3 regions of the Pseudactinotalea sp. Z1739 genome follow, and region 1 is predicted to be linked to each of the others. Evidence: riboswitches for the same ligand, from Rfam matches in the RefSeq annotation. Region 1 holds a riboswitch; each other region holds the start of a gene.

Evidence for each region. A riboswitch is a leader RNA that binds a small molecule or an ion and turns the genes downstream of it on or off. The one in region 1 is predicted to bind cyclic di-AMP.
Region 2: linked by a shared signal. The riboswitch ahead of ACO0LV_RS07825 (LysM peptidoglycan-binding domain-containing protein) and the one ahead of ACO0LV_RS17340 (C40 family peptidase) in region 1 are both predicted to bind cyclic di-AMP.
Region 3: linked by a shared signal. The riboswitch ahead of ACO0LV_RS08055 (C40 family peptidase) and the one ahead of ACO0LV_RS17340 (C40 family peptidase) in region 1 are both predicted to bind cyclic di-AMP.

The regions. Positions count from the first base shown of each region.
Region 1 covers NZ_JBMPQA010000016.1:75,005-82,889, reverse strand. The annotation lists gene ACO0LV_RS17350 (response regulator) at 1-228, shown strand, start outside; gene ACO0LV_RS17345 (ATP-binding protein) at 225-1,355, shown strand; gene ACO0LV_RS17340 (C40 family peptidase) at 1,467-2,126, opposite strand; cyclic di-AMP (ydaO/yuaA leader) riboswitch at 2,301-2,449, opposite strand; gene ACO0LV_RS17335 (four-helix bundle copper-binding protein) at 2,682-3,083, shown strand; gene ACO0LV_RS17330 (CueP family metal-binding protein) at 3,305-3,880, shown strand; gene ACO0LV_RS17325 (heparan-alpha-glucosaminide N-acetyltransferase domain-containing protein) at 4,019-5,092, shown strand; gene ccsB (c-type cytochrome biogenesis protein CcsB) at 5,168-6,265, opposite strand; gene resB (cytochrome c biogenesis protein ResB) at 6,262-7,773, opposite strand.
Region 2 covers NZ_JBMPQA010000005.1:10,488-18,372, reverse strand. The annotation lists gene ACO0LV_RS07830 (serine hydrolase domain-containing protein) at 165-2,204, opposite strand; gene ACO0LV_RS07825 (LysM peptidoglycan-binding domain-containing protein) at 2,464-3,459, opposite strand; cyclic di-AMP (ydaO/yuaA leader) riboswitch at 3,461-3,610, opposite strand; gene ACO0LV_RS07820 (MFS transporter) at 4,740-5,975, opposite strand; gene ACO0LV_RS07815 (hypothetical protein) at 6,940-7,134, opposite strand; gene ACO0LV_RS07810 (glycosyltransferase family protein) at 7,528-7,885, shown strand, end outside.
Region 3 covers NZ_JBMPQA010000005.1:59,895-67,779, forward strand. The annotation lists gene hemQ (hydrogen peroxide-dependent heme synthase) at 1-278, shown strand, start outside; gene ACO0LV_RS08035 (MarR family winged helix-turn-helix transcriptional regulator) at 628-1,083, shown strand; gene ACO0LV_RS08040 (MFS transporter) at 1,080-2,411, shown strand; gene serC (phosphoserine transaminase) at 2,575-3,687, opposite strand; gene ACO0LV_RS08050 (iron dependent repressor, metal binding and dimerization domain protein) at 3,866-4,558, shown strand; cyclic di-AMP (ydaO/yuaA leader) riboswitch at 4,928-5,097, shown strand; gene ACO0LV_RS08055 (C40 family peptidase) at 5,097-5,951, shown strand; gene ACO0LV_RS08060 (universal stress protein) at 6,179-7,126, shown strand; gene rocD (ornithine--oxo-acid transaminase) at 7,554-7,885, opposite strand, start outside.

The DNA of each region.
Region 1 (7,885 bases):
ACGCGCACTGAGTTCGACGTCCTGGCAGCGCTGGCGGGGCGCCCGGACATGGTCTTTTCCCGGCGCCAACTCATCGAGACGGTGTGGGGGCCCAATTGGGTGGGCGATGACAACCTTGTCGATGTTCACATCGGGCATCTGCGGCGCAAACTCGGCGACAAGGCATCCGCGCCGAGGTTCGTCCGCACTGTGCGGGGGGTCGGCTACCGAATGGGAACGGGATCATGACCAAGCGGCCGCGAAAACAGTGGGGGCTGGGTGCTCGGCTCCTGGCAGCGATCGTCGCGGTCCTCTTGGTGGCCGCCGGGACAGCATGGGCTGTGGCCTCGGTGATCGGGCCAATGCTCTTCCACGATCACATGCTCATGGCCGAGCCCGCTGACTCCGAGGTCGTGGCGCACGCAAGGCAAGCCTTCACCACGGCATGGACCCTGTCTCTGTCCCTGGCGCTCCTCGTCGCTCTCCTGACGTCAGTGCTGGTCAGCATTTTCCTTACTCGACGCATCACCATGGCGTTAGAACGCCTCCGCCAAGCAGCAGCGAAGGTCGCCAGCGGTGACTACAACGCCCATGTGCCAGCGGTCCGCATGGGTGCGCAGTTCGATGACCTCGCCGGCGCGTTCAACACCATGGCCACCGACCTTGGTGGGATCGAACAGACCCGCACTCGCATGTTGGGCGACCTGGCTCATGAATTGCGCACCCCGGTGGCGACGCTGGATGGCTACCTCGAAGGGATTGTGGACGGTGTCGTGCCGGCTGATGAACCGACCATAGTCATGCTGCGTGAGCAGGTGGCACGACTTGCCCGTCTGGCCCAGGACATGGCCCTGGTGACTGCCGCTAGCGAGGGACGCTTAGAAATGCGATGGCAGCTGGTGCGGGTCGGTGACCTGCTCGAAGACGCCGCAGCACAGGCAAGCGTGAAGTGCACTAGCAAGGACATTGACCTGGCGATCGTGGCCACAAGGTCAGAACGCCAGGCGGTCATCACCGCCGACCCTGACCGGCTCGGGCAGGTCTTGACAAATTTGCTGGACAACGCCGTGCGGCACACCCCCAAGGGAGGTCAGGTCCAGTTGGGCGCCGACCGGATTGGATCGCGCCTGCGTTTGTGGGTGCAGGACAATGGCAGCGGAATAGCCGCCGAGCATCTGCCCCACCTGTTCGAGCGCTTCTACCGTGCCGATGCTGCTCGTGACCGCGCGCACGGAGGGTCGGGGATCGGCCTTGCCATCAGCCACTCCATCGCCCAGGCCCATGCGGGCAGTGTGAGAGCGGACAGCGCGGGGCTTGGCCACGGCGCGGTGTTCACTATCGAACTGCCGTTAAGTCGTCAGCATTCACAGGCTTGATATCAACTCCAATGGGCACCTCAAGGGATGCGTCCTCGTCGGCACCCACAGCACGAGCATCGGCCCGCCCCTGGGGCAGGGCGGGCCGATGCAGAGTGCTGAGATCTGCGCTCAGAGCACGCGGATGAACGTGGGGTTGTTATGGAAGATGGGTCCCTCGTACAGCGCGGTGCCGGGGTTTCGGGCGGCGATGTTGTTGCCATTGCCGGTGTAGATGCCCACGTGACCGGGCCACGCCACCAGATCACCCGGCTGGGCTTCGGCTGCCGAGACAATGCGTCCGGCACCCGCCTGGGCACCGGATGTCCGAGGCAGACTTACCCCGAATTGGGCGAAGACATAGGCGGTGAAGCCCGAGCAATCAAAACCCGCCGGGGTAGAGCCGCCCCACACATACGGGGTGCCTACATAGCGTCGGGCGACGTCCACGACCGCAGAACCGGAAGAGGTGCTTGCGACCTGCTCGCTGGACCCGCCCGAGCCTTCCCCGGCCTGCTCCTCGGCCTGCTGCTCCGGCTGTTGAGCCGGCTGCTCGGTGCGCTGCCCGGTGCGGGAGGCCGGGGCGGCGTCCTGGGTGGGGCGCTGCGGCGCGGTGATGACCGGCTCTGGCGGCGGGGGAGGGGGCGGGGCTTCGGAGGAGACCTCGGCGGCGGCGAAGTCCCAGGCGATGTCTGCATCGACCGAGACGGTCGGTGAGGTGGTCACCTTGTCGAGGTCGGCGTCGAGCACCACGTTGGCCAGGGAGCCAACGCCGGAACTCGAACTCGACACCTGGGGGAGGGCTACAGCGCTGGAGGCGCCCATGGTGAGCGCCAAGCCGGAGGAGGCAAAGACGGCCAGCGCCCGTCTGCCGGTGGTCCCAGTGACTGCGTGACCAAGAACGGTCAGTGGGGTGGAGGGGCGGCAGGCCGCACGGTGTCGGGCGCCGGTTGTTGGTTCAGTCAATTCGATTCTCCAAGTCGCCTACGAGGTCAGCTGTCGGGTTCGGGTTGGAGATTCACCCGGTCTCACCTGGCTTCCCAGGCGGGACTTCACCCCTAGGTGCTCGCGCACCGACGGTTGGGTCCCCCGCCCCTGCCCGGCGTTTAATCGATGACCACGGTGCGGTGGCAGGGTTCGGCGTCCGCTTGTGGGCTTCCCGCACGGCGCGGGGAGCAAGAGTGACAGTACCTACCGCAAATCCTCAGATCACGGTTTGATCACGGGATTACCGGAATACTTCATCAAACCTTCATCGTCACACCCCGCCTCGCCGGCTGCATGCCTGCCGCTGCTGTCGTAACGTCGAGAGCCAATGCTGTGATGGTTATCGAAACGGGAGCGACAATGAGAACCGCAGAGATGATGGATGCCCACCCTGCCCAGATCACTCTGGACCGGGATCTACTGGCCCGAACGATCGATGCCCTCGTGGCCTGTTCCCAGGCGTGTACCGCCTGCGCAGACGCTTGTCTGAGCGAGGAAATGGTTGCCGAGTTGCGCACGTGCATACGTACCAACCTGGACTGCGCCGACATCTGCGATGCCACGGCCCGCATGCTGTCCCGACAAACCGGTCATGACGCTAACCTCATCCGTGCTCAGTTGCAGGCCTGCGCCCAGGCTTGTCAGTCCTGCGGCGATGAGTGCGCCCGTCACGCACAGGCCCATGACCATTGCCGCATCTGCGCAGAGGCGTGCCGAGCCTGCGAGGAAGCCTGCAACGAACTCCTCGCCACCATCAGTTGACAGGGCTACTTGCGCCCGCGCCGGCCCAGAACGGCCTGCTGGGGCGATTCAAATAGGCGCCGCAGGAAGGCTCCGCCTGGGTCCGGGACGAAAGACCTAAACTCTCGGCAGCAGCAGTTGCCTACGATGACCCAGTTGATCGGCAAGAATCCTTGGTAAGTATGACCTGCTGCCGTGCTGGTCAGAAGATGCGCCGGGACTGATAGGACAGGTGGAAGAACGTGAAAAGAATTGCGGCGATCGTCGGGGCGCTGGTGCTGATCCTCGCCGGCTGCTCCTCGGCGGATCCGGCCTCCGAGCCAACCACCGAGGGTGATGAAGCCGAGTTCCTCGCCACCCATGACCTGGCCGGCATGGAGGTCGCGGAGATGATCGACCACCTCGATCGACTCGGTGGGCCCGAACGCCCCACCGACTACATGGCCTCCATCCGAGCCGATGAACTGATGTTCTCCGATGGGCAGCAAGAACTTACCCTGCCCATGCCCGAGGACCGTTTCTACCTCTCCGTAGCCCCCTACGTGAACCAGACTCACGAGTGCTTCTACCACAGCCTGACCACATGCCAGGGTGAGCTGACCGACGAGGACCTCCAGGTGCGGATCCTCGACGATGCAACAGGCGAGGTGCTCATCGATGAAGAGGTGACGACCTATGCGAACGGCTTCGCCGGCTTCTGGTTGCCGCGCGATGTCCAGGGCACCATTGAGGTTCACTATGACGGCCTGACCGGGTCAGCCGACTTCTCCACCACCGACGAGGGCGCGACCTGCCTCACCACCCTCCAACTGACGTAGGAACGCCCGGGCCGGCCGCGGAGGGGCTCAGAGGGCCTCGCACCTAGTCGGCCCAGGGTCCCTTCACCGGGTCGACATGACACTTGGATGGGCGCGGTCACAACCTGTGCCAGGGCGGAGCAGCAGGATGGCGCATCGGTGAGCGCGGCGCACACGGCAGGCGCCTCCCCGGATGCCAGCGCACCCCATGGCCGGGTCACCGGGCTGGACGCGGCACGGGCGCTGGCCATCGTGGGCATGGTCGCGGTCAACATCGGTCCGCTGTATGACGACGGCATTGCTGGGCTCGTCATGCGGTTGCCGCACGGGCGGGCCTCATTGTTGTTCGTGCTGCTGGCCGGGATCGGGTACTCGTTGCTGACCCGGCGAGCCCGTGACGGTGGCGCGCTGCCGTGGGGGCAGGTGTTGTGGCGGACGGTTCTGCTGAGCCTGATCGGGTTGAGTACTCAGTTAGCGGGTCATGGCTCTGATGTCATCCTGACCACCTATGCGGTGCTCTTCCTCGTGGGACTGGTGGTGGTGCGGGCACCGTCCGGGCTGCTGCTGACCGCCTCGATCGTGGCAGTTGCCGCTGGGCCACTGGTGTGGCTGGGTGTCCAACTGCGAACCGGTGAGGTCTTCGACCGCGAGCCTGCCACGATGCTGGACGCGCCGGGGCAGATCGTGGCCTCGACACTGCTGACCGGGCCCTACCCGGTGATCACCTGGCTCGCGCCGTTCCTATTCGGGATGTGGCTAGGCCGGTTGCGGCTGCACGACCGGTGGGTCCAGATACGGCTGACTGTGGCGGCAGTGGTGCTGACCTTGATTGCCGAACTCGGCTCCCGGGTGCTGGAAGTGTTCCTGGGGCGGCCCGGTAGAGAGCCGGCTGTGGACTGGTTCCTCTCGGCGGCGGCGCATTCGCAGATGCCGTTGTGGCTGATCCGGGGCAGCGCCTCGGCCGTGGCGGTGCTGGCCCTGACACTATTGGTGCTGCCTTACCTGGGCCGCTTTGGTTGGCCGCTGGTGGCCACGGGGCAGTTGGCGCTGACGGTGTATGTGGTCCACTTGTTCGCCATCGCGCAGGTGGTGCGTCCCGGGCCGCAGACCGCCCAGGACGGTCTGGCCATCACCGCGGTGATGGCACTGGTGCTGGTAGGAGCGGCGGTGGCCTGGCGGCACTTCTTCTCCCGCGGCCCACTGGAGGCAGCGTTGCGGCTGTGGCGCCGGTGACGAACTGGCCCCTCGTCACTGACCCGCCATGTCACCGCCATTGGCCCCTACCCGACGAACGCAGTTGTTGCCCGCTCAGACCCCGGCGTAGGAGTGCAGGGAGTTGATGAAAATGTTCACGCCGTAGTAGTTGAACATCAGTGCCGCGAACCCGGCCAGGGAGAAGTAGGCGAAGGCCTTCTTGCTCCAGCCGGTGGTCAGCCGCACGTGGCAGTATGCGGCATAGATGATCCACACCATCAGCGAGACGACCTCCTTGGGGTCCCAGCCCCACGCCCGGCCCCAGGCGTACTCGGCCCAGATCGATCCGGTGATGAGCACGAAGGTCCAGCCCACTAGGCCCACGGCGTTCAGCCGGTAGGACAATCGCTCCAGGGTCTCCTCTGCGGGGAAGGCGTCCAACAGCCGGGACCAGAACGTGGGCCGGGCCGGCAACGTCTGTGGCTCCTGTCCGCCCAGGTCCATCGATGCGACTTCACCCTCGGTGGGCTGTGCCTCCTGCGCCACCAGCGTGGCACCCCGGGTGCCGTCGGCGCCTGCGCTAGCACCGCCCGTGCGAGCACCGTGCGCACCGCTACGGCCCTCGACACCGCGGCCGCCTAACGGCTGCCGCCTTGATCCGCCGGACTGGGCATGCTCGGCTTCCCGCCGTCGTTCGTCACCTCCACGCACCAGTTGCAGCACTGACAGTGCTGCGCCCACGCAGAACAACGCGGTCGCCAGCGAGGCAACCGATACGTGGATCACCAGCCAGTAGGACTGCAGTGGCGGCTGCACCCCGTCGGCGACGGTGTACAGCAGCGTGATAGCAATGAGCAGCGCGACCACGTTGATCAGCAAGACCAGCGTCCCCAGGTAACGGACATCCTTGTGCCGGTTGACCACCATGAACACCACCATGGTGAACATCGTCGACATCAGGGTGAACTCATACATGTCCGCCCACGGCACCCGCTCGGCGGCGATCGCGCGCAGCACCACTGCCCCGACGTGAAAGATCAGCCCGAGCCAACTGGTGCTCATCGCGATGCCCACCGCCTTGCGGGCCCGGCCCGGGTCTGCCCCCTTGCCGAACCCGGACAGGTCCACCGCGAAGCCCACCATCGCCACCACGTAGGCGCTGATGGTGCCGTAAATCAACAACGTGCTAATCGTGCCCAGTTGCTCGTTCATTTTTTCTCCCTTGCGCCCGGACCGGGCAATACACTCAGGACCCGATCAAGTTCACCGCGCAGACCTGAGTCGTCATTGCGCGCCAATGCTGCGGCATGCACCACTGTCGTGCCCCGCTCCCCGGGCACCAGACGCACCCAGATCCGCCGCCGGGGCAGAAACAGCGCGGCGATCAACCCGCCGAAAGCCAGCGTGGCGAAGATCCCCTGCCAAAGCGGGGCCGGGTCATAACGCAGGTCCAACGCCACGAACCGGGGCAGGTCGTTGAAGGTCAACGTACCCTGCCCGTCGGGCAGGTCCACGCTCTGGCCCGGGCGCAGCTCCAGTTGCACCGGACCTTCGGTGCCGTCCTGCCCGGTAGTGGTGACCTGCTCCAGACCATCGGTGTCCAGCACGAACATATTGCGCGGCACGCCCTCGTCCAGGCCCAAGTCCCCGGTGTACATCTGCAGCAGCATCACCGGGTCCATCGGTAGCGGGTGGATCGAGGACACATAGGCACCCTCCGCATCCTGCGCTGCGGTGGGCAGCAGCGAGCCATTGAACGCCAACTGCAACTCCCCGTCATTCGCAGAGGGCACCATCACCACCCCGGTGGAGCCATACCCCGGGTCATCATCGGCCGGAATGAACGGCACCGGCCCGTCGTGGGCGACCTGCCCGCTGGCATCGATGATGGTCAGGTCCGGGGCGAACCCGTTGCCCATCAGATACACCCGCGACCCGCCCACGCTCAGGGGGTGGTTCACCCGGATCGTCGGCTCGCTGGTGGTACCGTCGGTCTCGAACAAGGTGACGTAGGCGGTGAAGTCCCGGGCCTGGGCATCGACGGTAAACTCCGGCACGAACTCATCAAGACGGATCCGGTAAGGGTCCACCGCATCGACGTCGAACAACGCCCCGGCCTCGAAGAAATCATAGTCCAGCGCAGAGTTGACGAAGGTGGATCCCTCGGTGATCATCGCCTGCCCCCGGTAATGCACCAGTTCCCCCCAGGCCGTGACCACCAGCAGCCCCACCAACGCTAGATGGAAGATGATATTGCCGGTCTCCTTGCCGTACCCGCGCTCAGCGGAGATAGTATGCACCGCGCCTTGCCTGGGCTTGTTCTCGGTGCCCAATCTGGTCCGGTAGCGCCGTCCCATGCCTTCATGCAGGCGCGCACGCACCTGTTCAGGAGTTGCGTGCACCAAGCGCTGGGAGCGCACCGGAAACCGGGAGAACCGAGCCGGCACCTTGGTCGGTTCGGCCCGCAACGCCCTGGCATGGGCAATGCTTCGCGGCACGATGCACCCGATCAGGGAAGTGAACAACAGCAGATAGACCGCGGAGAACCACGGCGAGGAGAACACATCGAACATGTACGCCCGGTCCAGCCAGGACGCCAGGGTCGGATTGTCCGCATAGAACTGGTTCACCAGGTTGGGGTCGACCCGCCGCTGGGGAAAGAACGCCCCGGGCATGGCCACCACCGTCAACAGCAACAGCAGCAGCAACGCCACCCGCATGCTGGTCAACTGGCGCCACATCCAACGCGCCCAGCCACGTACCCCTAATCCCTTGGAACGACCCGACGACGACGCAACTCGCCCGCCCGCACTTGCCGTGGCAGACCGCTGA
Region 2 (7,885 bases), on a different contig from region 1:
CCTTTCGAGATGGGTGGCACGCGTGCAGAGATCCTAGACATAGGATGTATAGCACAGGTTCGACACGGCAAACGGGGACGGTCCCAGAAGATCGCCACCAACCCACACCAAAAGATCGGATGTCTAGCGGTTCAGGCTTGGCCGCAGAAGTTTCAAACCACTCCTCAGTAGGTGATGTCCAGGCTCAGCAACCGGCCCACCACCGCCACGTAACCCAGGCCGGCGAAGGCCAGGGAGAAGAACGCCGCGCTGCCCGCAGACCACCAGCGCCGCCGGCGCAGCGAACCCACCAAACGCATCCCGGCCGGGATCACCGCCAACACCGCCACCAGGGTCAGCAACTGCGCCACCCGGATCAGCAGGGCCGGGGCGCCACCGGAGCCCATCAGCATCGCGGCCACCACCGCCCACAGGCCCACCGCGAGCAAGGCCACCGCCGCACCGACCGTGCACGCCAGCCGCAGCCACCGGTCCTCTCGCGAGGTCTGCAGGCGGCCCCGGTAGCGCCGGCGCACCAGCGCCGCCACCGGGCGGCCGAGCAGCCCGACCACCAGCACCACCGAGGTCCCCACCAGCACCCACGGCACCAGCGCCAACGTTGCCGGCAGCGGCTCCAACGCGATCGCCGGGTGCAGCCCCACGGCCCGCACCTGCCCATCGACGACGTCGGCGCCGAGGCGTTGCTGCCCGCCGACCTCCTGCCACACCCACGGCTCCACTTCCACCAGCACCCGCGGCGACCCGGAGGCATCCACCAACGCGTCCATGGTGAGGGTGCCGTCGCCGGTCGCGCTGATCGTGACCGGTACGAGCGCGGAGTACACCCGCACGAAGTTGCTCTGCACCCCCCGGGTGGTCATGTAGGACCCGGCGAGCACCTGCGCGTGCTCCGCGGCGGTGGCCGTCGGCTCCGGAGCGGTGCGGGTGTCGGGGAAGTACCGGTCGGTGAACCCGTACACGAGTTGATCGCGGATCACGGCGGTGGACATCGGACCCACCCCGGAACTGTTCAGTCCGATGTAGATCCCGGTGCCGGTCTCGGGGTAGATCTGCATCTCGGCGTGGAAGACGTAGGTGTCCCCGCCGTGGCCCACGATGCGCTGGCCGTTGCGGTCCAGTTCATACAGCCCCAGGCCGGTGCGCGGCCCGCCGGCTAGCCCGCCGAGGGTGTCGGCGCCGAACGCCGGCTCGGCCATGGTGCGCAGCGACTCCGGTGACAGCACCTGGGAGCCGGGGTCACCGTCCTCGGCCGCCAGCAGGGTGAGCATGAGTGCGCTCATGTCCGCAGTCGTGGCGCTCATCGCCCCGGCGGGGGCGAGGCCGACCAGTTCGAAGGGTGCCGGCTCGGCGCGCAGGTGCGGGTAGCCGCCGGACATCTGCTCGGCCAGTTCGGTGGGCAGCGGTTGGGCGAAGGTCGCGGTGGACATCCCGGCCGGGGTGAAGACGTGCTCGGCGGCGTAGTCGGCGAAGTTCATCCCGCTCACGCGTTCCACGACGTAGCCGGCCAGTGCATTGCTGTAATTGGTGTACGACGGTGTGGTACCGGGGGCGTAGATCTGCCGCGGCGGGTCGGCGAGCACCTCGCGCAGTGGCGGGACGTCGCCGGCTGGGTCGAGGAAAACACCGGCCAGGCGTTCTTCGAAGCCGGCGGTGTGGGACAGCAGGTGGCGCAGTGTGATCGGTTCGTCGTAGGTGGTGGGGATGTCGAGGTCGATGTAGTCGGCGACCGGGTGATCCAGGCTCACGGCCCCCTCCTCGACCAGTTGCATGACGGCGATGCCCACCACCACCTTGCTGATCGATCCGACTCGGAACAGCGTGCGCTGGGCCTCGACCGGCTGCGGCGCCGAGGCAGGGTCGTCGGAGCCGGAGCCGGTACCGGAGCCGGCGCCGGTGTCGGCGTAGCCGTAGCCACGTTCGGTGACCACCTCGCCCTCGTGGACCACCGAGACCGCTGCCCCGGCCACGCCCTCCCGTTCCAACGCTGCCGGCAGGAAACCGTCCAGCCAGGCCTCTGTGTCCACAGCGGTCAGTGACGCGGCCGCGTCGGCCGCTGACGGAGCGGCCGCGGGAGCCGGTGGCGGGTTCACCGGGGCGCCCTGCAGGGCGGCACACCCGGCCAGGACCGCAGCGAGGACGACGCCGATGCTCGCGGCGATCCACGGCCGCCGGCGGCGCTGAGGTGCTCCGGCAGGCGGTGCCATGGCCGGCGTGCCAGGCGGGCCGTGGCCTGTACGTGCTGAGTGAGTTCCCACGAGCCCTGACCCTATGGGCCGCCGACATCAACCCACCCCCGAAGTCAGCATCAATCGGCTGAAGCCACCCCCTCAGCCGACCAATGCTGGCTTCGTCCCTGGAGTCGCCTGATCATGGGCGAGCAGCCCGGTCTGCAAACGCATCGGCCCGCCCCGAAGTTCGGGGCGGGCCGATGGGTCGCACGCGGCAGTTGAGTCCGTGAGCCGGTCAGGCCACCCGGATGAAGGTCGGGTTGGCCCGCCAGATCTTGCTCTCGTGCAGCGCGGTGCCGGGGTTACGGGCGGCGATGTGGTTGCCGTTGCCGGTGTAGATACCGATGTGCCCCGGCCACCACACCAGGTCCCCGGGCTGGGCCTGGCTGGCGGAGACCACCTGGCCGGCGCTGCGCTGGGCCCCGGAGTTACGCGGCAGGTCGATGCCGGCCTGGGCGTACACGTAGGAGGTGAACCCGGAGCAGTCGAATCCGGCCGGGCTGGACCCACCCCACACGTACGGGGTGCCCACGAACTGGCGGGCGATGTTGACGATCGCACTGCCAGAGGCGCTGGCCTGCGGGGAGGGCGCAGCGGAGCGCTGGCCGTCACGGGAGGCCGTGTCGGTCCCCCGCTGCACGGAAGCCGATCCCGAGCCCGCCGTTGACGCCGAGCCCGACCCGGAGGCTGAAGCCGATCCCGAGCCCGATCCCGACGTTGACGCCGATCCCGACCCCGACGACGATCCCGACCCACCGGGGATGGTGAGCTCGTCCCCAGGGAAGATCAGCGCGTCAGCACCCAGGCCGTTGGCGTCGATGATCGCCTGAACGCCGGCGCCGTACCGCGCCGCGATAGCCGCGACGGTGTCACCGGCACTCACGGTGTGGGTGGCGCCACCAGCACTGGACGATGCCGTACTGGTGGGGATGGTGAGTTCGTCACCGGGGAAGATCCGCGCATCGGAGCGAAGGCCGTTTGCGTCGATGATCCCCTGGATGCTGGCGCCATGTTCGGCGGCGATATTGCCGACGGTGTCACCGGCGTTCACGGTGTAGGTCTCGTCCGGGTCGGCGCTGGCTGCGGGCATCGCCAGCCCGAAGGCCAGGCCCGCGGTGGCCACACCGGCCGTGCCGCGACGGGCCACCTTTCCCACCGGCAGGTCGGAGAGGAAGGTGGTGGGACGCACGTCGGCTCGGTGCCGCGCGCGTGCGGTGCTGTGTAGTGTCATGGTGTTTTCTCCGGTTGCCTTCGGGGTTAGCTGTCGGGTTCGGGTCGGATAAACACCCGGCCTGGCCGTGGCCAGACTTCACCCCAGGGACCAGCACGCCGGTCCCGTCTTCATGGGTCCCCCGCCCCTGCCATGGCGGCTAATGGACCGCGGGCGGTGGCAGAGTTCGGCGTCCGCCCACGGACTTCCAGGTTCGGAAGTGCCGCGACCGTAACCCGCTCGCGAAGCAATGTCACGGTTCGGTAACATAAGTCACAATTAGGTCACGGAGCGGCGCCGGGGACTCGGTTCAGAAGCCCCCGTCCGCGACCCGCCGATGCCCGCCGAGCACGACGGGCTGTAGGACGACCCTCATCGCTCCACCCGGTCGCCGGATCGCGGAGCCCGCGTCGATCCCTGGGCAGGGCCTGGAAGGGCAAAGCACGACGGCGGTGCCGCAAGTTGGCAAGAGCTCCGCCCTGGTCCGAGTTGCTCCGGCGGTAGTGGCAAAGTCATGAACTATCGCGTCATCGCTTCATCGTCATAGCTTTTGGCGTGAGTTAGTTATGGTCTTCTGCCGCGCCGGGTCCATGGCCCCCTCCTCAGGGGACGACGGGTCGACATCGGCCGTGACACACGCCGTGAAGACAACACCCCTCGCATATAGGACCGCAGGCGAGAAAGTGGATGCAGAGGCGATCGAAAAGCAACTCCGCTCCTCTGCCGATGAGTTGCGTGGCGAGGTCATCAGCACAAGAGCCGAACGAGGCGCGCCGTGGCGCGCTCAAAACGACCACGAGCCTCCCCCCTCCGGCCGGGGCGCCGGGCGAGCATGGCTAGAGAGGCGCGCTCCGCTGTCTACCGGCGTGCCGCTGAGACATACGCTGACGTGAAACGGGAGGTTGAGGCAGAGGTACTTGCAAATCGCACGCGTTAAGGCGCCCGAACCCCGCCGGCCCGCTTCTTCCTTGACATCCACTCGTTGGCGCTCGGCTGCATCCGGCAAACTGCCATGGCGGATTGCCTCGAGGCAACGTTCTACGGCCATCTCCGTTCGGTTGCGGTCCACGATAAGTTCGGTGCCCGGCTGGAAGTGAATCGAGTCGCGCGAATCGATCATAAGTTTAGGTTTAGCAGGGTGCCTAAACTTAAACTACAGCCCACGGTTGGCATGTTGTTGTTGAATCGCGACCGCTGCCGTGGCGCCGCAACGGGGGGATCATCGCAGTGAGGCAAGCGGGCGAGACTGGCGCGCAAGCCCGTAGTCGACATCGCAGGCGTCCGCACGAACAACACGACCCTCACACCCCCGCCTCCCGCCGCGTCCGCGCATTGGCATGCACCGACCACCGCGGCACCCACAGCCCCAGCGCCGCAATCACGGCGCCCGAGAGCACCCCCATCGAGACGATCCCGGCGGCCAGCGATCCGAGCGCCGCGCCGGCCGAGACCACCAAGGGCCCGGCCGCTCCCCCGGTGTCGGCGAACAGTCGCCAGATCCCCAGGAACTGGGCGCGCTGGCCCGGTGGGGCGGTATCGGCGCCCAGGGTCATCAGGATCCCCGAGCCGATGCCGTTGCCGAACCCCAGCACCATTGCCACCACCGACACCCCCACCAGCGTGGAGGTGAGCGGTAACAGCAGCATCGCCAGGCCCATCACCGCCATCGAGGGGATCGCCACCCACAGCCGCCCGAACCGGTCCATCACCTTGCCCGCCGGGTAGAACAGCAGCATGTCGATCGCGCCGGACAGCCCGAACACCAGTGACGTCGTCGAGGGGTCGAACCCGAGGGACTCGGTCCACACCGGCAGCACCGTGTTGCGCGCCCCACGCACTGCGCTCACCCCCAGCACCGCCACCCCGAGGGTGACGAAGACGCGCTGGTGCTGGCGCAACACCGCCCGCACAGCCATGCGCCCGCCCTTGGGTGCGGCGGTGTGCGGTAGGTCCTTGGCCGGGTCACGAACACTGACGACGACGACGGCCGCGGCCAGGGAGGTCACCACCCCCACCCAGTAGGACCGGGATGGTTCCTCCGAACCTGCCATCGCCAGGGCACCCACGAAGGGGCCCAGGAATAATCCGATCCGGGCCACCCCGCCCAGGGTGGACAGGGCCCGGGCCCGGCGCAGCGGGTGGATCACCGCGGTCAGGTAGGACTGGCGTGCCAGGCCGTAGACGGCATCACAAGCCCCCACCAGCAGCACGCCGATGGCCAATGTGACCAAGTTCGGCGCCAACGCCAGCCCAGCCAGCGCGAGCACCGCCAGTCCGGAGGCCCCCACCATCGCCGGACGGTCCCCCACCTTCGCGGCCAGTGCACCGGCCGGCACATCGGCCAGGATCTTGCCGACCGCCAGTAGCGACACCATTAACGCCGCGGTGGACAGACTCCCACCCAGGCTGGTGGTGGACACGGCGATCATCGGCATCATCGCGCCCACGCCGATCTCAAACAACAGCGTGGGCAAATAGACCCCGGGCAGCAGGGCGCGCAGGGAGACCACGGTGCTCGATCGGTCAGAAGGGGTCATCGCCACGCATTCTCCCGCACGGCATCAACGAGGGACGATCCCCGTTCCTTGGCACACCCACCTCCTGTGCATCCGCAGTAGGACACTCGCGCCGAAAACGATGCACGGGCGGCCCTTGACGTGCGCGCCGAGCCTTAGTCGCTGGAGTGATGAAACTGGCCTCGGACATCGCGTCCACCTTCCGGGCGGGGGCGCCTGGCCACTGGCTCGTTGGTGGCAGATCAGAGCCGACGGAGGTTCTCGTCCTTCGACGCCGGGTGCCCGCCCGCGGGAGGAATCACTTTATAGCCGAATTCAGATTCAAGCACCTCCGCCGCCACCTGTGCATTGTCTCGAATGGCTGCCATGAGTTGTATACGGCGCCAACGCACGCGGCCTCTTCGGAGGACCGACCGCCACCCCCGTTCGCAATCCACGCCGAACGCGTCCACCAGAATCTCAAGCACATCCTCCACACTCGGCCGGAAGCGATCCCCGCCAAGTGGGAAGTGCAGGTCGCCTTGTCGCCCGTGCGAGTCGTCCCGCTCCCATCGTTTCCGGACCCGGCGCGCTCGAGACGTTCCGGATCCAGCCAAGGAGAACAACCCGGAGTTATCGGAGGTCGCGCCCTCATCAACCTGGAGGTGGGCTCGCGGGAGCGGATGCGGCATGTCCCTGTCGTAGTCGTATCGAAATATCGGTGGCCCGTCGGCCTCAGCACCGTAATGGAGGGCGAACGTCGACTTCTCAACACGAAGAAACTTCTCGGATGAATCGAGAGCGCAACGGTAATGCACTCGCAGAGACATGGTCGTGTCACCGTCTACCGACAACGGGGTGCCCGTACCAGGCTCTTGTCGAACAGTCACCCCCACACCACCTGCTACCAGAGACGCGTCGAAGGGCTGGGAATTACCGACCACGACTCCGTCGATCGTCGCGGTCAACTCATCAGCGAACTGACGAGCCTGAACCGCGAGCTGGCTCATCCGGCGTGTTTGAGTAGGTAGTCCAGGTCTTCGATCTCGTCATAGGCCGCCAACTGCCGAGGATCAAGATCGAACCGCTGCGCGCGATGGCGCAACTCCTCTTCGGAGAACGGCAAACGGCGCACCAAATCAGCGCGCAACTCCTTCGCCTCCTCGACAGTCATCACTCGAACTGCAGTCTTCGGTGCCATGGTCGCTCCTCCACACGCGTCCGCCACATGATTGCGCCGAGGTCTGACATCGCGGCCTAATCCAGCGTTGCGCTACACCAATCTTGCCCGAGTAGAACGGCACATACCGCTCAACGACACGGACGGTCGCGCCCTGCTGGGTCGCTACACCAACCGACAATTCTTCAGAGTGCCTCGCTCTGGACTTGTCGACTGACGACCACGAAACCCCCGTTGTGTACGACGCCCACCCCTACGCGCATGACCCGCAACCGCACAATCCCGCCTGCATCGGTTGACTATGCTGGCACATCATGGAGGCAGCATCCCGGGAGGGCGATCTCGCAGCGCGGCCATCACGCCGCCTTCCCGGCACCCACGAGGGCCATCACCCCGCGTCGGAAGCCCCACCCCTTGTCTAGGCTCCACCGAGCCCGCGTCGCCCTGTGGCATCTGCGCACGGGGGGCCACCGGCAACTTCGCAAGTACCTGAACCGCAGCACCACCACCCGCCACACCCCCTCGCTGCTGGAGGGCCAGCGTGACGCCCATGGGCACCTGACCTTCCCCCCATGGCCGCTCCCAGAACGGGCCCCGCGGAGGCAGATGCGGGTCGCCGTCATCCTCGATGACTTCTCCCGCTTGGCCTTCAGTTACGAGTGGGTCCAGGTCGAACTCACCCCCTCCTCCTGGCGGAAGACGCTCACCGAGCACCCGGTGGAGATGCTGTTCGTGGAGTCGGCCTGGCACGGCAATGCCGATGCGTGGCAGT
Region 3 (7,885 bases), on a different contig from region 1:
ACCTGCTGCCCGAGGCCGAGCGCAGCACCATGCTGCGTGACCACGGCATGGCCGCCCGCGATTACGGCGACGTACGGGCCAACACCATCTCCGCCTTCGCCCTGGGGGACTACGAGTGGTTGCTCGGGTTCGAGGCCGACGACCTGGGCCGGATCGTGGACCTGATGCGTGAGTTGCGGGCCACCGAGGCCCGCCGGCACGTGCGCGAGGAAGTGCCCTTCTTCACCGGCCCGCGCCGGGAACTGGCCGAGATCGTCGACCGGTTGCCGCGCGCCTGACCAGTCGGGCGGAGCCCCGCTCCAGGGGCGCCGTGCGGTCTCTGCCGGAGCGGGCTGCGCGGTCGGTGACCGCCCGTGGGCGCTGCGTGCGCCGGGATGGGCTGCGCCTTCGGCGATCGCCTGCACCCTGGGCGGGCTGCGTCGTCGGGGATGGCTTGCGCCGGGCCGGGCTGCGTCGTCGTCCATGCTCTCCGGCCGTCGGCCGGATGAGTCCCGCAGGCGTCCGGGCACCACCGGAAACCCAGTCGCTCTTCATGGTTTCCGTACTGGCACCTAAAGGGCGTGTTTACTTCGCAAAACTAAGGTCAAGGCCTTTACTTAGCGTAACTAACGATGTAGTATCTCCGCAGTGAGCATCTCTCCCGCCCCCAAGCACCCCGGCCCGAGGGTCGCCGACGTCGGGTTCCCGACACGGCTGCGCATGACGCTGCTGAAACTCACCCGCAGTCTGCGGGCCCAGCGGTCCATGTCGATCCCCGAGGGTCAGCACGCCGTGCTGGCCACGGTGGTGGCGCTGGGAGCGATGACCCCGGGAGAGCTCGCTGAACGTGAGCACGTGCGACCACCCTCGATGACGCGCACCGTGCAGTGTCTGGTCGATGCCGGCCTGGTGGAGCGCACCACGCATCCCGAGGACCGCCGCCAAGTGCTCATCACGCCCACCGACGCCGGTACCGAACTGGTCAAAGAGACCAGGCGCCGCCGCGATCAGTGGCTGTCCAAACGACTCGCAACCTTGACCCCCGCCGAGCGCGCAACGCTCACCGAGGCAGAGAAGATCCTCAGGAGGCTCTACAACCAGTGAGCTCGATATTCGCCTCACTCCGCCTGTACAACTACCGAATCTGGTTCATCGGCGCCCTGGTCGCCAACGTGGGCACCTGGATGCAGCGGGTGGCCCAGGACTGGCTGGTCCTTGCCGTGCTGCCCGAAGGCTCGGCGATCCACGTCGGAATCGTCACCGGCCTGCAGTTCCTCCCGATTGTGTTCATCAGCCCCTTCGCCGGGCTGATCGCCGACCGGGTGGACCGGCGCAAGATGCTGATGATGACCCAGGCCGCGATGGGCGTGCTCGCCCTGGCCCTGGGCGCCCTGGTGCTGCTGGGTACCGCCCAGGTGTGGCACGTGTACTTCTTCGCACTGGCCCTGGGTGTGCTCAGCGCCTTCGACGCCCCTGCCCGGCAGGTGTTCGTCTCCGACATCGTGCCCACGTCCTCCCTGGCCAACGCGGTGGCGCTGAACTCCGCCTCCTTCAACGCCGCCCGCCTGGTGGGCCCCGGCGTCGCCGGCCTGCTGATCGCGGTGGTGGGCACCGGCTGGGTGTTCATGCTCAACGCGCTCACCTTCGCCGCCACCATCGGGGCGATGCTGGCGATGAAGTCCGAGCTGCTGCAGCGCCGCGACCGCCCCGTGCGAGCCAAGGGGCAACTGCGCGAGGGCCTGCGCTACGTGCGCGGGCGCAGCGACATCATCACGATCATGATCGTGGTGTTCGTGATCGGTGGTCTGGGCCTGAAGTTCCAGATGACCTCGGCGGTGATGGCCCACGACGAGTTCGGCATGGGGGCGGGGGAGTACGGGGTGCTCGGGTCGATCCTGGCGATCGGATCCCTGGCCGGTGCGTTGATGGCCGCCCGACGCCAGCGCCCGCGGCTGCGCCTGGTGCTGGGCGCGGCCTTCGGGTTCGGGATCAGTTCCGGGGCCATGGCCCTGATGCCCACCTACGAACTCTTCGCCCTCAGCGCGATCCCGGTGGGCTACTTCTCCCTGACCATGCTCACCTCGGCCAACGCCGCCATCCAGATCACCACCGACCCCAACGTGCGCGGCCGGGTGATGAGCCTGTACCTGGTGGTCTTCTTCGCCGGGAACCCGATCGGCGGGCCGGTGGTGGGTTGGATCGCGGAGAACTGGGGCGCCCGCTGGGCGATCGGCATCGGTGCGATCGCCGCAATCCTGGTGGCGGGGATCGCCGCTCTGTGGACCGTGAAGCGGGAGGACGTGCGGGTGCGTTACCGCCTCCGGCAGCGTCCGCACCTGTTGGTGCAGAACCGTCACGAGCAACTCGACGCTGCGCGTGCCCGCGAGGAACTCAGGACCCAAGAGGGCGTGAACGCCGGCAGCGCCGCCTGACCGGCCGGCTGCCCGGCGCCGCCTGCCCGGCCGGCTGACCAGCACCGCCCCCAGCCTCCCGGCGCTCCCGCGGGAGCGCCGGGTCAGCGGACCTGGGCCACTTTGCCGAGCGCGCGGCCGGCGCCCACGTACGTCAGCGAAGGTGCGGACTGGAGCGGAGCGACTAGAGACGCTCGACGACGTAATCCAGGCAGGCGGTCAGCGCTGCGGCATCGTCGGGGGTCACCGAAGGGTAGGTGCCGATCCGCAACTGGTTGCGCCCGAGTTTGCGGTAGGGCTCGGTGTCGACGATGCCGTTGTTGCGGAGCACCCTCGCCAGCACCGCGGCATCGACGCTCTCCTCGAAGTCGATCGTGACCACCACCGGCGACCGGTGTGCCGGCTCGGCCACGAAGGGGGTGGCGAAGTCACGCTCGGCCGCCCACCGGTACAGCAACTGGGAGGACTGCGCGGTGCGCGCCGCGGCGAAGTCCAGGCCGCCCTGGTCGTTCAACCAGTCGACCTGCTCGGCCAACAGCACCAGGGTGGCGATCCCCGGGGTGTTCACGGTCTGGTCCTGCCGGGAGTTGGCCAGCGCCGCGGGAAGGGACAACGACACCGGCGCCCAGCGCTGACCAAGTTCCTCGATCCGCTCGATCGCGGCCGGGGACAACAGGGCCAGCCACAGGCCGCCGTCGGAGCCCAGGGCCTTCTGCGGGGCGAAGTAGTAGGCGTCGGTCTGGCTCACGTCCACCTCCACCCCACCCGCGGCCGAGGTGCCGTCGACGAGCATCAGGGCACCGTCGTCGTCGACCCTTCTGACCGGGGTGAGTGTGCCGGTGGAGGTCTCGTTGTGGACCCAGCAGTAGGCATCGATCCCCGCGACGGCCTCGGGGGAGCGGGTGCTGCCGGGTTCGGCGGTGAGGATCTGCGGGTCGGCCAGGAACGGTGCGCCGCTCGCGGCGGCGGCGAACTTGGCGCCGAACTCCCCGGCCCGGACGTGCTGGGAGCGGGTGCGGATCAGCCCGAAGGTGGCCGCGTCCCAGAACATCGAGGCACCCCCGTTGCCCAGGGCCACCTCGTACCCCTCGGGCAGGGCGAACAGGGCCGCGAGACCCTCCCGGACGCGGCCGACCAGGGAGCGCACCGGGGGCTGACGGTGGGAGGTGCCCAGCAGCGTGGTGCCCAGGGCGGCCAGCGCCTGGCTCTGCTCCGGCCTGATGCGCGCGGGACCGGAGCCGAACCGGCCGTCCGCGGGACGGATCGAGGCCGGGATGGCGATCGCGGGATCGTTCATGGGCACGATCATCGCAGGTCCGCCGGCCTCGCCAGGAGCGCTGCGGCGCGCGGCCGGCCGGTCCGGGGCCGGGAGAGTCGTGGCAGGGCGCGCAGGACGTGCGGCGCACCCGGTCCGGAGCCGGACGCCGGGCACTAGGCTGACAGGAGGAATGCGGCGACCACCAAGGGGCAGGCACGTGAGCGACCTGATCGACACCACGGAGATGTATCTCAAGACCGTGTTCGAACTGATCGAGGACGGCGTGGTGCCCCTGCGCGCCCGGATCGCGGAGCGTCTGGGTCACTCCGGGCCCACCGTGTCCCAGACGGTGGCGCGCATGGAACGGGACGGCCTGATGGTGGTCTCCGGTGACCGGCACCTGGAACTGACCGATGAGGGCCTGCGGCGGGCCACCCAGGTGATGCGCAAGCACCGCCTGGCCGAACGGCTGCTGACCGACGTGATCAAACTCGACTGGCCCTACGTGCACGAAGAGGCCTGCCGGTGGGAGCACGTGATGAGCGAGCGGGTGGAGCAGCAGTTGCTCGAACTGCTCGAGCGCCCGCGGGAGGATCCCTACGGCAACACCATCCCCGGCCCCGCCGAGATCGGGCAGCCCGTCGCCGGTGTCGCCGAACTGCCCGGTACGTCCCTGAGCACCGCTGTCACCGCCGATCCGGCCCACTACACGCTGGTGCGGATCGGGGAGCCGCTGCAGGTGGATGTGGAGCTGCTGACCGAGTTCGAGCGCGTCGGGTTGGTGCCCGGGGTGGGCTTCCGCGCCCAGACCGACGGCGCAGCGGTAGACCTGACCGTGAACGGGCAGAGCCTGGAACTCACCGAGGACACCGTGGGGCACCTGTTCGTCAGCGCCGCCGAGCCGGGGTGATCCGGTGCCCGTAGCGGGTGTCCGTGTGACGCCCGCGTGCGTTCGGGACGGGCGCCGGAGGGCCCGCCGGCAGGTGCTCGGTGCCGTGGATCTAGCACAGCCGCAGCCCGCGCGCTCGCCGGGCGGGTCACGAGAGCGGAGCCCAGCATGTGGCGCAGTCCACATTGTGGCGATGACACAGCGTCTCGTCGATCGCGCCGTTGCCGCGGAATTCCGCCATTTTCTGGGGACGTAGGCGCCAGGGATAGATCCTGTGAACCATTTCACAGAACCAATTGTGACCGGAATGTGACTTTTGCCGGGTGCGTCGGGTAACGTCAGCCGTGCTCGTCGTCCCCTCCATCGATGAGTACCCGCAGGCGGCGCCGAACCCTGTCACCGCCAGCAGGTCCCGACAGACGCAATTGACAGGGACGGGGGACCCAACCTTTGGTGCGCGAGCACCTCGGGGTGAAGTCCCACCTGGTTCGCCAGGTAAGACCGGGTGAATCTCCAACCCGAACCCGACAGCTCACCCCGTAGGCGCGTGGAGAAGATTTTGACTCAACGCACAACCGGAGCCCGCCACCGCGCAGCGTGCCGGCCCTCCACCCCCCTGACCGCTTTTGGCACCACAGTGGCCGGCACCACCGGTCGTCGTGCACTGGCCGTAGTTGCTTCCTCCGGACTGGCGCTGACCATGGGCGCATCCACCGCGGCCGCTGCCCCCCAGGTGTCCAACTCCGCTTCCGGCCTCGGTTCGCTGGCCAACGTGGTGCTCGATGGTGACCGCGACTCCGTCAGCACCTCGCCGACCATCTCGGTCGACGCCGACACCGACTGGTCCTTCACCGCGGCCGTGGTGAGTTCCGAGGCCCCGCCACCACCCCCGCCCCCACCGCCCCCGCCGGCGGCGACCACTCAGCGGCCCACCGCGGCCACCGCCCCGGCGGCCCGCACCGGCAACCGCACCGCCGCTCCTGCTCAGGAGGAGACGCAGCAGGCGGAGGAGCCGCAGACGCAGCAGGCCGAGGAGCCGGCGAGCGAATCCACTCAGAGCGCCGCCCCCGCGTCCGGTTCCGGCTCTGCCGTGGTGAACCTGGCCCGCCGGTACACGGGCACCCCGTACGTGTACGGCGGTAGCACTCCGGCCGGGTTCGACTGCTCCGGCTTCACCGCCTACGTGTACGCCCAGTTCGGTGTCTCCCTGCCCCGGTCGTCCTCGGCCCAGCGCAACGCCGGCCGTGTGGTCTCGGCTTCTGAGGCGCGGCCCGGTGACCTGGTCTGGTGGCCCGGACACATAGGCATCTACACCGGCAACGGCCAGCACATCGCGGCCCGCAACCCCAGTTCACCGCTGCACGAGGGCCCGATCTGGAACTCGAGCCCCACGTTCATCCGTGTGATGGGCTGACCGGCACACGCACCACTCACAACGGCTCGTCCCGCATCGGGGCGGGCCGTTGTGCTGTGCGCACCGGTGCGTCGTGTACCTGCGTGCCCGTGCGGAGAGGTGCTGGCACAGGCACCGATGAACAACTCCGATGAGACAGGTATAAGATTTTCCGGCGACATGCCCCGCAACCGTCAGGCTTGTAGCACAATGGTCAAGATCAGCCCAAAAAAGGGGGGTAGACCGGTATGGAACGCGAACCCACGATCCTCGTCGGAGTCGACGGATCGGCCGCCAGCCTGAACGCACTGGACTGGGCGTTGGCCCACGCCGGAAAGTCGGGTTGGAACCTTCACCTGGTGTGTGCCTACGCGCTGCCCACCTTCGCCGCCGGAACCATCGACGGCGGGTATGCCACCCTGGACGACACCGCCATCCGCGACGGCGCGCAAGCGGTCCTGGACGAGGCCCTCACCCGCTGTGAGGGCGTGGGTGTGCAGGTGACCAGCGCCCTGGAGACCGGCGACGCGGCCGGAGTGTTGGTGGACCTGTCCGCCCAGGTGCGCCTCGCCGTCGTCGGCACCCGGGGCCGGTCCGGATTCGCCGAACGGATCCTGGGCACCGTCTCCTCGGCGCTACCGGCCCACTCCCACTGCCCCACCGTGGTGGTGCCGCACCGGGAGGGCGAGGACGACGACGACGCCGGTCTGCCGTTGCCGGTGCGCCGGATCGTGGTGGGCGTGGACGGGTCGGACTCGGCCAAACTCGCCCTGAACGTGGCCATCGACGAGGCCGAACGGTGGGAGGCGGAACTGACCGCCGTGGTCGGTGTGCCGATGGGCGCCGGCGCCGGGCTGCTGGGCTGGCTGCCCTCCGGGGTGGACCGGGAGACCCTGCTGGCCGACGTCAAGACCGGCCTGGACGTGACGGTGGACCGGGCCAGTCAGGGTCGTTCGGTGCAGGTGCGTCGGCACGCCCTGGATGGCACCGGGGCGGCGCTGCTGTCGGAGTTCTCCACCGCGGTGGACCTGGTGGTGGTCGGCTCGCGCGGCCGCGGCGGCTTCACCGGGATGCTGCTGGGCTCCACGTCCCAGACGGTGCTGCATCACTCCCGTTGCCCGGTCATGGTGGTGCCCACCAGCAGCACCGACGATCCCGAGGACCACGCCTTCAACTGGAAGCGGCGCCGGCACTAAGCCACCAACCCGCCATCCCCACGGCGCCCACCCGGCCCCCCAGCGGCCCCCCACGGTGCCCAGGTGGCCACCGTTGCGCCCCCACCCCCACCCCACCCCCAACCCGCCCCGCGGCGGCGAGGGCGAGCGTGAGCGGCGAGGGCGAGCCTTGGGAGACTCGCCTTCGGCTGGGAGGCTCGCCCTCGGTGGCGGCGGCGCCCAGGTGGCCACCGTTGCGCCCCCGCCCCACCCCCCGCGGCGTCCCCAGGTGGCCCCCGCAGCGCCCCCAGGTGGTCCCCGCGGCGGCGAGGGCGAGCGCCCATACGTCCATCCCACCCCAACCCGCCCCGCGGCGGCGAGGGCGAGCGTGAGCGGCGAGGGCGAGCCTTGGGAGACTCGCCTTCGGCTGGGAGGCTCGCCCTCGGCGGTGGGGGTGGCGGCGGGGCGGCTACCGGGCGCTGCGCAGCACCCGGCCCAGGGTGTCCATGAGGCGGTCCAGGTCCGACTCGGTCACCGTCAGCGGCGGGGCGAAGCGGATGGTGTTGTCGTGGGTCTCCTTGGCCAGGATGCCCTCGGCGGCCAGCCGCTCACTGACCTCACGCCCGGACAGAGACACCACGTCCAGGCCCATCCACAAGCCGATCACCCGGGCGTCGGTGGCCAGCCCGTCGGCAACCAGATCCTTGGCCGGGCCCTCCAGCCTCGGACCGAGGTCGCGTGCCCGGGCCTCGAACTCACCCGTGGCCAGCAGTTCCGTCACCGCGATCCCCACCGCACACG